Regions from separate parts of the Sporomusa aerivorans genome, predicted to be linked through region 1. Evidence: riboswitches for the same ligand, from Rfam matches in the RefSeq annotation. Region 1 holds a riboswitch; each other region holds the start of a gene.

The links. A riboswitch is a leader RNA that binds a small molecule or an ion and turns the genes downstream of it on or off. The one in region 1 is predicted to bind cyclic di-GMP.
Region 2: linked by a shared signal. The riboswitch ahead of SATMO3_RS25395 (methyl-accepting chemotaxis protein) and the one ahead of SATMO3_RS00410 (methyl-accepting chemotaxis protein) in region 1 are both predicted to bind cyclic di-GMP.
Region 3: linked by a shared signal. The riboswitch ahead of SATMO3_RS25225 (methyl-accepting chemotaxis protein) and the one ahead of SATMO3_RS00410 (methyl-accepting chemotaxis protein) in region 1 are both predicted to bind cyclic di-GMP.
Region 4: linked by a shared signal. The riboswitch ahead of SATMO3_RS30130 (methyl-accepting chemotaxis protein) and the one ahead of SATMO3_RS00410 (methyl-accepting chemotaxis protein) in region 1 are both predicted to bind cyclic di-GMP.

What each region holds. Positions count from the first base shown of each region.
Region 1 covers NZ_CP156926.1:102,509-105,725, forward strand. The annotation lists gene SATMO3_RS00410 (methyl-accepting chemotaxis protein) at 1-1,765, opposite strand, end outside; cyclic di-GMP riboswitch class I at 2,066-2,153, opposite strand; gene SATMO3_RS00415 (MarR family winged helix-turn-helix transcriptional regulator) at 2,211-2,651, opposite strand; gene SATMO3_RS00420 (magnesium chelatase) at 2,892-3,217, shown strand, end outside.
Region 2 covers NZ_CP156926.1:5,302,197-5,305,413, reverse strand. The annotation lists gene SATMO3_RS25405 (hypothetical protein) at 1-241, shown strand, start outside; gene SATMO3_RS25400 (trimeric intracellular cation channel family protein) at 647-1,351, shown strand; cyclic di-GMP riboswitch class I at 1,683-1,769, shown strand; gene SATMO3_RS25395 (methyl-accepting chemotaxis protein) at 1,900-3,217, shown strand, end outside.
Region 3 covers NZ_CP156926.1:5,265,939-5,269,155, forward strand. The annotation lists gene SATMO3_RS25215 (UbiX family flavin prenyltransferase) at 1-253, opposite strand, end outside; gene SATMO3_RS25220 (UbiD family decarboxylase) at 262-1,602, opposite strand; cyclic di-GMP riboswitch class I at 1,901-1,985, shown strand; gene SATMO3_RS25225 (methyl-accepting chemotaxis protein) at 2,100-3,217, shown strand, end outside.
Region 4 covers NZ_CP156926.1:6,307,056-6,310,272, forward strand. The annotation lists gene SATMO3_RS30130 (methyl-accepting chemotaxis protein) at 1-1,550, opposite strand, end outside; cyclic di-GMP riboswitch class I at 1,785-1,870, opposite strand; gene SATMO3_RS30135 (manganese catalase family protein) at 2,097-2,300, opposite strand; gene SATMO3_RS30140 (recombinase family protein) at 2,325-3,217, opposite strand, start outside.

The sequences.
Region 1 (3,217 bases):
TGGCTGAGGAAATTTCTCCGATCTGATTAGATACTTGAGCAACAAGTGTGGTAATTTCCAGGAAGGCTTGCCCGGAAGCATTGACTACTTCAGCTCCCAGCTTAACTTCCCTGGTTCCCTCATTCATGGCGATTACCGCTTTAGCGGTGTCGCCCTGAATCTCACTGATCAAAACAGCAATTTGTTTGGCTGCATCCTGCGATTGTTCGGCTAATTTGCGGACTTCTTCCGCTACTACGGCAAAGCCGCGTCCCTGTTCACCGGCCCTGGCTGCTTCGATGGCGGCGTTGAGGGCCAGTAGATTGGTCTGGCCGGCAATACCGGAAATAGTATCCACAATCTGGCCGATTTCTTTAGAGCGTTCGCCTAATTTGGCCACAACCCCAGCAGAACTTGTAACGGTCTGTTCAATATGGGTCATTTGACTTACTGCTTTTTCCACCGCGTTATTGCCTTCGTTGGCTTTGCCTGAAGCCTGGGCTGACTGGGTAGCGACTTCAGTGACGTTGGCGGCAATTTGCTGGATGCTGGCTGACATCTGTTGAACCACCGCCGAGGTATCATTGGCCGCGCTTAATTGTTCTTCCATGCCTTTAGATACATCGGTAATTGAATGTGTCACCTGCGTGGCGGCTTGCGATGACTGGTCGGCACTGGCAGTCAGTTCCTCAGCCGATGCGGCCACCATTTCTGAGGATGTATCAATTTTTTTTACAAGTGCCCGCAGGTTGCCTATCATGGTTTCAAAGGCCCGGGCCAGCCGGCCCAACTCGTCCTGTGAGCGTACATTGATGCTGGTTATACTCAGATTGCCGCCGGCAATACGGCTGGCTGTTTCTTCAAGAATCAGCAGCGGTTTGGTGATGCGTGCCGCTGACCAGAGAATAACTATGATAGCTAAAATCAGTACCGTAATAATTGTAATTAGTGAAATCCAGGCAAAGGCGTTTAGCTGGGCTTTGGCTTCGTTGGCAGGCACTGTTACTCCCAGGGACCAGGAAGTTCCGGTAATTGGTGCATAGGCTAAATACTTTTCCACACCTGCATAAGGATAACTGGAAATTCCTGTTTCTCCACGCAGCATCTTTTCAGCAGCTGCTTTCAGAGCGGGGGTTGCATTAGGATCGTTGTTAACATTGGCTTTGTTTACTAATTCTTTATTGGGATGGACGATTATTGTGCCGTCAGTCCGTAAAACATAGGCATACCCGGTCTGGGCCACTTTAATATCCAGAATACGCTTTTCCACTTCTTCGATATTAATGGCCCCAGCCAAAATTCCGATAATGCGTCCGTCAGCTTTGATGGGGGTAGCAATTACTACGACCAGTTTACCGCTGCCCGGGGATATAATCGGATCGGTGATGGTGGTTTTCCCCTCAATTGCCTGTTTGAAGTAAGGGCGGCTTGTTGAATTGCCCGCTAAGCCGCGGGTATCAACGTAGTTACCGTTACTATCTGTCCAAAAGATGTTTTCATATAGCTTGTTATTGTTTATTTCTGAAATAATATAAGATACCATGGCGTCGCGATTGCCGCTGGTCATAACCGGCGACCGTGCGATGGTTTCTAATTCGGTTTTATGCTCTACAAGCCATAGCCCGACAGCTTCGCCATTGGTTTGTGCCAAGAGCGAAAGTTCTTTTTCAACATCCTGTACCAGCATTTTTTGCGATTGCCAGTAATTTAGACCAGCAAGTGTGCTAAGCGCAATTACAAATAGCGTTATTACTGTTACGGCAAGCTTTGCTCGTAAGCTTTTCAAGCTCATCTCTCCATTTCCGCATTTAGTGCAAAATCCAGTTTAGGAGCAGTGTGAATAAGCTATATAAAATGCTGCAAAAGAAAACTATTAATAGAATGTTTAGCGTTATAATTAGTACATCTGCTAATAATGCTAATGCTCCGAAATTATTATTAATCTTCCAGAAATCCCTCCAATCCCGATCAAGGCGCAGCACGCCCAAGTTATGAATGTACCTGGTTCTGGCAGCAATAAGGCAGATCAGGAAAAAAATAAAGACCCGCTATGGGCAGGCCTGATCCATCGATTTAACAGAATCGAATTTGCAACCTGGCAATCATAGGCACTCACTGCCTTTAGACCCATGGCTTTGCGTCCTTGCCTTTCGGCAAGTATGCCTACATATTCAGTTTAATAGTATAATGTTCGTCTTGTAGACGGTATTCTCACATGACTGATGCCATCTTCATATACGACTTTTCTCGTCATACAGCTGCGTCGCCTGATAAATATTTTTTAGTTGCAAATGCAATTCCTGTTTCTTTTCCAGAGTTAAATCCGCCAAAATCGTTTTTCGATGCTTTTCTGCAATGGAATTCCATTGCTGGTAGAGGCTTTTGGATTTTTCGGTTAAGAAGACATTTTTCTCTCTTCGGTCTGTACCTGTTTCCCGGATGATGAGTCCTTTTTTCTCTAAACCGGCTAAACTTTTGGATATAGACGCCGGCTCAATTTTCAAATAACAGGCTAATTGACGCTGCGTCAGGGGGGCACTATTCATTAAAATTATGATTATTCCCCACTCTGAAAAATGAAGATTATAGGGTTTAAAAAAGCGATTTAAACTATAAGAAATAATACGGGTTGTTTGGAAAAGCTGATGCATGAGCATTTCGTCGATTTGCACTCAAAGTTACCTCAATCATTAGCTAGTTAAGTATTATTTCAAATTATATTACATTTATTTGCAAAAGTATACCAATTTCTGTATTAATTTTAAAAATAATGTCATATTTTTTCTTTGCGCGTAGCTTAGATAGTAGAAATAAGCTATACAAATACATATTCTGGATTTTTTATGTGAGCATGGATGTCACTCCGAGGGGAACACTACATAATATAACAAAAGAATCCGGAGGGGAATGATATGCATGAATATATCCGGCTTATCAGGCATACCGGCAACCGGGATTTATTCCGGGCAGTTGAGATGTCAGTGGCCGCTCTCGTTAATGACAGGCCGTTTCATATCCAGGCCGAAGGGCTGCGTGGTACAGGCAAGACGACTATTATGCGGATGGCACGGGCTTTACTGCCTCCTATTACCCGGATAAAAAACTGCCTGTACAATTGTGATCCGGCTGCGCCGCATTGCCCGTTCCATCGCCATTTGTCCCGGGATGAGATTGCAGTTTTAGGTACGGAAGAGGTTCCACGTCCTTTTTTAGAAATCTCGCAGGCTGCTAAACCCGG
Region 2 (3,217 bases), 1.3 Mb from region 1:
TGATATTTGTGAAATGCATTTTGTAGCAGGCGATGAAAGCTATTGGGGTGATAATGTTCTGAAGAGGACTGCGATCTTAAATGACGAGACGGTAACTGTTAATTGGGATAAAGGTGATAAAAGCCTTTGGAACATCATGGTAGTGGATGAGCATAACCGCAAGTTTTACTGGTGGAAACTAAACTTAAATGAGGGAACACGTATTATTTTAAAACCGGACAGAACAGCGGCTTTCCAATAGGCTGTCAGTGAGAATTAAAAAGTACAGCAACAACAAAGAGTAAAAACGACATTGGTGACAATGTCGTTTTTACAATACAAATTGCCAATCTTTTAAACAAAAAAGAAACTATATACTTGTCAGGCCGCGGATCCTTCTCTGGCAAGACTAGGAAAGCAATTAAAATTTCCCGGGAAATTGTCGAAATCTCCGGAACGGGCAGATATCACCCTGGAATCAGCGCAAAGCAGTGTAGGCTGACTCAATATTCATATTAGCCTTCTTTAGGGTTGATTATTCGCAGTGCATGAGCCATCACTATATAAGAAGAGATGGGAAATTAGTGCCTGCATATAACACATTTTTGCAAGTTGTGTAAATATCGTGGATATTTTTTAGGTTCAGGCTGACATTTTTGGCGAAGGTGTGATAAAATTAACAAATGTACTAGCAGCAGATTATACGCAGAAAGAGGACGATGTAATGACCGCCTGGAGTATATTCGAAATTATGGGGATAATAGCTTTTGCCGTATCAGGAGCATTAACCGGTATTCAAAAGCGGCTGGATGTTTTTGGCGTGCTGGTGCTGGCGGTGACAACAGCCATTGGCGGCGGGGTGCTACGGGATGCTATAATTGGTAATACACCGCCGTTGACGTTTCGAGATCCGACTTTTTTTATAATTAGCGCTCTGGCTACCATTGCCGTCTTTTTCACCTACCGGTGGCTGGATCGGTTCAAATACACCATTCAAATATTTGATGCCATCGGCCTTGGCGCCTTTACCGCCACCAGCGCCAAGCTTGCCCTGCAGCATAACCTGGATTCGCTGCTTATTGTTACGACAGTAGCTGTTATCACAGGCATAGGCGGCAGCGTCATGCGCGATGTGTTTGTAAAGGAGATTCCTTATGTCTTCCGGCAGGAAGTTTATGCCATAACCACTATCGTAGGCGCTATGGCTTTATACTATTCGCAGGCTTATTTTGCAGGCAATATACCTTTGTATCTTTGTTTTTGCATTACGACAGGACTGCGAATTTGCTGTATTAAGTACGGCTGGAATTTCCCCGTGCTAGGTATGGACTCTAAACGGACCGTGTCCGGCGGCCGGGATTCAGGCCGCTGATTAGCGGAGGTTTCCGGTGGAACCTATTTAGCCGGCTTGAAATTAATAAGCTTAATAAAAAAGTAATATGTCAAGTGTATTATTATACTGGTAGTATTCGTGGATACTACCAGTTTTAGTTTGACAAGAAATTCGGGATTTTAAAATATTCTAAAATTAAAAGTGAAAATATTGTCGAATGCATTGTCGAAACATATAATTATTTGCTATAATATACTAAATTATTGCTCGTTTTGACAAGAAAGTTAACTAGTGGTATTGACTAATTTAATAATTGGGCATTTAATGTGAGTAATGATTCTCTCATTTTATTGTATTGAAAACCCATAAAAAGAATACTGGGCAAACTATCCGAAAGGTTAGGACGCAAAGCCATGGGTCTAAAGAGGTGATAATCTATGATTGCCAGGTTGCTCTAATCAACTAACGAGATACTTCGTCAGTATTGGCAGCCGTCAACCTGACGTTTTTTTTATGTTAACGGGCTATTATACATATGTGATCTACGAATAAGTCACTGAATAAATATGAAGGAGTCATAACAGCATATGAAAATTACTAAAATTCAAACAAGGCTACTGATTATTTTATTGCCTCTCATTGTGGCAGTACTAGGGGCGCTGGCAGGACTCAGTTATTATCTTTCGACAAAGGCCCTTGTTCAGAGTGTTGACGAAACAGCTATGGCGATAGGTACCGATTATGCCAATCGTGTGCAGAGTGATATGGAAAAAATGTTATTTCAATTGGAGGACTTGGCTAGTACGCCAAATGTCCGCAGTGGTGCCGACAAAGCGCAGATTGTGCAGGCTATGGCCGAGACACAAACCCGCCTGGGCACTTTTGATGTTATGATTTTTGCTACGCCTGACGGCGCAGGAGTTTCTAATAAAGGCGCTGCTGCTACGTACAGTGACCGCGATTATTTCAAGCAGGTTATTTCCACAGGCAAATCGGTTGTTTCAGATCCCTTAGTCTCAAAGGCAACCGGGAAACTTGCAGTCGCTTTAGCCGTGCCGGTCACCAATAACGGACAATTGACCGGGGTTTTGATCGGAACATTTTCAATGGATCGTTTGAGCAATATGATTAAAGAAGTGAAATTCCTGGACACCGGCTATGGTATGTTGGCTGATAATAGCGGCGTGTTGATTGCTCATCCTAAAAGACCCGAACTCGCCGGTAAATTGAGCCTGCTTGCCAAGCAAATTAATCCCGAGCTGAAGCTGGCGCAGTCTGAACTGGATGAACGGCTGATAAATATATTTAAACAGGCGGCAGACTCAGGCAAACAGGGACGGGGGATTTACTCTTTTGTTGACGATGTGACCAGGATTGCCGTATCTACCCCGTTAGACCTGCCTGGCAACCAGCGCTGGATCATGCTGGTTGCGGCGCCGGAAGCAGAAGCTACTAAAGCGACAGATGCTTTGGCGCGTGCCATCCTTATTCTTTCCGTTGTTTGTTTAATTATCGCTGTTGCAGCTATTGTTGTGATTGCCAGACATATTGCCAAACCGATTGCCGTGATTCGGGATGAATGCCTGCTGTTGGCGCAGGGTGACTTAAGGGAACGGGCGGCCAAGGTTTCTTCGGAGGATGAAATCGGTCAGCTGGCGCAGGGCTTCCGGGAAATGAGGACGCAGCTACGGACACTGATTGCCAAAGTGCACTCACAAGCCGAACAATTGGCCGCTTCCAGTGAAGAATTGACTGCCAGCGCCGAGCAGTCTGCGCAGGCAGCAACCCAGGTAGCCGTCTCGATTACAGAAGTAGCAACAGGAGCAGGTGAGCAGTTGGCAGCTTCGCATGGAGCTACCGGTGTCGTGCAGGAAATGTCGGCCAGTATTCAGCAGGTTGCGGCCA
Region 3 (3,217 bases), 1.3 Mb from region 1:
AAGGCGCAATAACCATACCTGCTGTTTTAAAGGAACCGCTGGCAATCGCCGCACCAAGCTCATTATTATTATACACATGAGTCACAAGCGTTTGTAATTCCGCAAAGGAATAGGCTGTTTCCAGCCGCAGGGTTTCCATGGCCCATTGGCTGACAACCAGGTGTGATTCAATAGTTAGCCGCTTAAGAAACTCTAGCAGGCGAACTCCGTATATGGCGCCGGTTGCGCCTGTAATGGCCACAATGATTCCCATAGTGCCCCCTATTTAATATAGTCTTCCAGCTTGAGAACCTCTTCTCCCGGGATGCGTATCCGTTCAAAGCGGTCTTGGGGCGCCGCAAGGGGAACTGTCGCATCAATTCCCATTTTATCGCCAATCCCCTCATCGGTCGAAGGGTCAAGAATATTGCCTGCGGCCTGCGCAACGATCATTACGTCGCGCCCGGCCTGTGAACGGGTGGCTATAGCCCATTCTACGTCCTCCATGTCAAAAATATCGACATCTTTATCTACGACAACAGCATGCTTGATTTCATGACTGCTGCTAAAAGCGGCGAACATGGCATTTTTAGCTTCGCCTTCCTGTTTCTTGTCTATTTTAATGACTGCATGGTAACGGCAAGTCCCGCCTGGCGTTAAGTGCACGCCAAGCGTCGTTGGGACGGTATTGCGAATAAGCTGCAGCATCCCGCCTTCCCGGGGGATGGCTCCCAATAAGCAATGCTCCATAGTTGCCGGCACGATGGTATGAAAAATCGGAGCTTGCCGGGTAGTCATCGCCGTCAGCTCAATAACAGGCTTTAAAGAGGCAGGACCATAATATTTGGGATATTCGCCAAAAGGTCCTTCCATTTCCCGTACTCCGGGTAGCAGGCGTCCTTCCAGGACAATTTCAGCCTGGGCAGGCACTTCCAAATCCACCGTTTCACATTGTACCAGTTCTAGCGGTTTTCCGTATAAACGCGAAGCAATGGTAAACTCATCAAAACCCAGCGGCGCCAAAGCCTGTGAGGCTAACAGGAGAATAGGATCAACACCGATGGCCAGGGCAATTTCAAGGGGTTTCCCCTGGGCTTCGGCTTTTTGATAAAAGTGGGCCAGATGGCGGGGCAAAATTAAAACACCGAGACGGTTAGGTCCGGTAACCTGCAGCCGGTGAATGGCAACATTGCGCGCGCCGGTCTCCGGGTCTTTGGCGATCAGGAGCGCCGCTGTAATGTACGCACCGCTGTCTTTTTCATGATGCACAGGTATCGGCAGCTTGGCAAGGTCCACATCAAAGGTAATGCATTCTTTCACCGGCGCCTTGTCTTTACCGACAAGAGTGCAGTCCAGAGGGTTGGTTTGCGCCCAGGAAAAATGCTCTGCCGCTTTTTCAACTTCAACCCCCATTGCTTTAGCCATCAAAGCCCGATTCCCGGCAAAGCCGGTGACAACAGGCATGTCCCTGCCAGTGTTGGTGAATTTTAATGCATATTTGCCATCCGCCTTTTTACCGAGGGCAGCCAGCTCGTGTTGTAGGTTAACTTTTTTTGTCACCGTTTTCAAATAGGTCTCTTGCTCCAGAAAGGCCAGCCAGTCCCGTAGTGACGTACAAACCATATTGATCGCTCCTTTTTTAAATTACTAAGCGCAAGGGCAACGTCAGGAATACAGTGTTCGTTTTTCAGTATATTCAGCATTTTTAATCTTTTAATCAAGTTATATCATAAAGGAGCGCATAGATCTAATACTATAATGTTTATAAATTATATAGGTTTATCCTATGTGGTTATTTTGCGTCAAAGCAAATATAGCGGTATACCTATAGATTATATAGGTTAAAAGTATATCTACCGGCCTTGCATAATTGTAAGAAAAATAATAAGATTATAAAAAATGACATTGGTTTACAAAAAAATATACATATTGGCAAACTTATCGAAAGATAAGGACGCAAAGCTATGGGTCTAAAGATATAATCTATTGACTGCCAAGTTGCATTTAACTGTGAATTTGTGACATCAGTCTGTCTATAGATTGATGTCATTTTTCTGCATAATCTTGCGAAATAAGATTATGTACGCACTATAAGCTTAAGTATACGGGAGGTAAATATCTTGAAAGTTAATTTATCTAGTATTCGCGTCCGTCTGCTGATCATTATCCTTACGCTCATGGTAGTATCGCTAAGTCTCTTAACCGGACTGAGCTATTACTTCGCCAAACAATCACTTTCCAAAAGTATCGATGAGACGGCGGCGGCAATCGGCACTGATTACTCCCAGCGCGTTCAGGCTTCCATCCATGAACTGGTCATATATCTTCAGGACTTAGCCAATAATCCCTATGTCCGGAGCGGCAACGACCGGCAGCAAATCGTCACCGCCATGGCGGAAGCGTTAAAACGCAACGAAAGGTTTCAGGGCTTCAACTTTGTTTTTTCTGACGGCAATTCTATACGTGCCGCCGGCGACACTGTATACCTGGGCGACCGCGATTATTTCAAAAAAGTAGTCCAGACACAAAAACCTGTCATATCGGACCCCATGATTTTAAAAGCCACAGGCTTGCTGTCGGTTACTGTTTCGGTACCAGTACTGGATAACGGTAAACTAAACGGCGTGTTGGTAGGCACCGTTCCACTCACCAAATTGAACGCCGTTGTCAAAGACCTTAGCTTTCTGGACAGCGGCTATGGTATGATTGCCGACGATTTAGGCATGATCCTCGCGCATGGCGCTAAACCGGAGTTTGTCGGAAAATTAAACATGCTGGATAAAAAAATCAACCCTGAGCTTAATCTGGGCAGCGGCGAACTGGATGAGCGCTTGATTACACTGTTTAAGGCTGCCGGTGAGACCGGAACGCAGGTACGGGGAACCTATACGCTTACCAATACATCTCTGCTGAGTGTTTTTACACCGATCGATCTTCCCGGCGGTCAGCGCTGGCTTATGATCGTAACCGCGCCAGAAACCGAAGCGACCCGCGCCGTGGCAACACTGAGCACAATTTTGATTATGGCAGCCGTCATCTGCATACTGCTCGGAGCTTTACTTGTGGTATATATCAGTATCCGGTTTACCCGGCCAATCGTCCAAATCCGGGATGAAGCACTCCTGCTGGCCGAGGGCGACCTAAGACACCGTGCAAACCGGATTCACTCCAAAGACGAGATTGGGCAGCTGTCGGCGGCTTTCGGGCAAATGGCCGGCAAACTGCGCAATCTGGTCGA
Region 4 (3,217 bases), 290 kb from region 1:
GCATTGCCTGACTGCTCAGCCAGCTTGCGCACTTCATCGGCCACTACGGCAAATCCCCGCCCCTGCTCGCCAGCGCGGGCTGCTTCTATTGCCGCATTTAAGGCCAGCAGATTGGTTTGACTGGCAATACCGGAGATAGTATCGATAATTTGGCCGATTTCTGTAGAACGTTCCCCCAGTTTTGTCACCACTGCCGCCGAATTGGCAACGCTGGCTTCAATGTTCTGCATCTGCCCGACGGCATCTTCTATTGATTTGCCGCCATTTGCAGCCAACTGAGCGGTCCCGGCCGATACGTTGGCGACTGTACTGGAATCGGCAACAATTTGCTGAATATCGGAAACAATCCGGGTCACAATCACTGCGGTATCATTGGCAGTAGTCACTTGTTTTTCAGCGCTTTCCGCGATGTCGGTTATTGCTATTGTCACTTGCTCAGCGGTAGCCGCCGATTGTTCCGCACTCGCAGTTAGCTGCTGAGCGGCTGCCGAAACCACGCCAGCGGAAACGGAAACATCCTTAAGCAGGTCTTTCAGTCCCTTAACCATTGCGTCAAAATTTTGCGCCAACCTACCAATTTCATCCTTGCTATGATTCGTTATGCTTACATTTAAGTTACCGTTTTTCAGCGCTTCTGTCGCACTTACCAATTGCGTGATGGGCTTAGTGAGCCGGTTGGAAACAACAATACTAATGAAGATCACCACAATCATCGTGATAACCCAAACCATTAAATTGGTAAGGAGCATTCCTTTACTAACCGCATCATACTCTTCATAGTTCTTCTCCATACAAATAACCCAGCGTGTCTTGGGGTCATACACATAGCTTGCTAATTTGCGAACACCGTTTTCCCCCGCAATTTCTTCAGAACCGCTTTGACCCTTTAATGCGGTTTGAACAAAAGGCTGGTTACTCATATCAGTACGTTCTCCCGACACCTGGGCTGTAGGATGAACGATTACTTTTCCATCTTGATCCAGTATGTAAGCAGTAACTCCGTTAACTGAGCGGTTAACTACAAAGTCCTTAAAAATATTTAGATAAAGATTGGCCTGCAATACGCCGACAACAGCTCCGTTATCTGCCCGGATGGGTGTAGCCAGTACTACTACCGGCTGTCCGTCTCTGGAGCTGATTAGTACTTCGGAAATAACTTCTTCAGTACCCTTGAGCGCTTCCTGATAGAAAGACCGGCTGGACACATTGACCAACTTGGCATCATCGCCTCTGACAACCTGTTTACCTGTTAGATCAGAAATAACCATATCAATATTGGAGTAGGTTTTTTTTAAGTCGGCGAGTAATTGTTTGGTTGCCGGCAAGTCAAGATTTTTTACGGCAGTGGTACGGGAAACCGCCTTAATTACCTCCATGTGCTTATTGAGGTAAGCCTGGGTCTCGGTCTTAAAAACTTCAGCCTTGCTGGCATTAATCGCATAGTAATCACTTTCCAGTGGTTTAGTAAACAGAGAGTGGGAAATTAGAGTCGACACAAGCAAGGGAATGCCGCTAACGAGCATTAGTAAGACAATAATAATTTTTTTCATTATTATTTAACCTCCTCGAAACAGAAAAATAGCCAATCAATAGGGCGTTAAAAATTCAACAATCTTGGAGTTAGTAGTCCGCTAATTAATTGCAAAAAACATTACTCTTTAGCCTGGCACAATTTTCAGCCATCCTCCTTGTATATACCAACACAACATTGGCTTTATAATATTATTTATAAAAAATAAACCAGCCCCATAGCTGGTTTATGAGGCGCTTGGCCATTAGAACCAAACGGCAGCCTGGCAGTCATAGGCTTTCCGCCTTTAGACCCATAGCTTTGCGTCCTTATCTTTCGATAAGTTTGCCCTTTATAATTTGTCTTACTTAATCCCGCAATCAATTTCTTTAATCCGCAAATTCACTGTAGCATTTTTTTCTCTACAATTCAAACACCTTAACAAGACTTTAACCCAAAGTTAAAATCCTGCTTGGAGAACCCCGTCTTTCGTCTTTTCAAGATATCCTTAACCATCCTAGTCCATATTAATAAAATACCCTCTGCCTATAGACAGAGAGTATCTTGCAGCTATTCGGGAAATCCTTTATTCACACCCGCCCTTATGACCGCTCCACATATGTTTGCTCTTGCACATCCATTCCTGAACCTCGTTTAAGGCCTCGCCAAACCGTTGGAAATGTACTACTTCCCGCTGCCACAGAAAACGAAGAGTATCTTTTACGCAGGGGTCATCGGTACAAGCAATCAGATGCTCATATGTCGACCGGGCTTTTTGTTCTGGGGCGATTGTGTATCGGCAACATTTTGGGGACTAAAAATTCCAATGAATTTCAATGGGAATCTGCTTGGTTTCAGGGCTTCGCTTGCCAACGCGAATGAAGTCAATTAGCTTTACGGTCATTTCCCGATTAAGCTTTGTAATATCTAGATATTCTTCGATAATCTGGCGGCGGCTGTCAGCTGACTGCATTTTTCTTTCTATGATTTCTAATTTATCTCTTGTCTTACTTGCCTGCATTTCAAGACGTTCTTTTTCCTTGCAAAAATTTTGATAGAATTGCAGGAATTCACTTTCGGTAATGATGCCTTTGGATTTGTCTAAATAAACATCCTGAATGCCTTTGGCATATTCCGAAGCCTTTCTTTGAAATGTGGTAACTTCGGCTTTAAGCTTTTCTCTTTTTTCATTCAAGTTGTTGGTAATGCTGACCTGCTGCTCTAGTTCATCCTTGTCAAGGTATTCAGTTATCATAGACTTAAGTTCAGCTATCACAGCTCTCTCAAGCTCTGCTACCGATATAAACGAACCTATGCATGCTTCATTGGCAACATGTTTTGTTTCGCATTTTAAATAATAGCGGTCATGACTTTTGGTAGAACGCATTACATAATCGCAATACATGCATTTTGCTTTTTTGGCAAATATCCCAATCGTACCGACAGAAAACGGTTTAGCCTTTTCCTTTATTAGCTCTTGCACATTATCCCAAAGTTCGCGGTCAATAATAGGCTCATGAGTGCAACTTACTTTAATCCATTGCTCTTTAGGAATGGGTTTATTCTCTTTGGTTTTATAGGAAATACTGCCGTATTTGCCTTGAACCATGTTTCCAATATAGATTTCATTGGTTAGCATATTGGATATGGCAAAGTATTTCCACAATGTGCTATTTTTAGTTTTTGGCTGTTGGTATCGTAGATTCT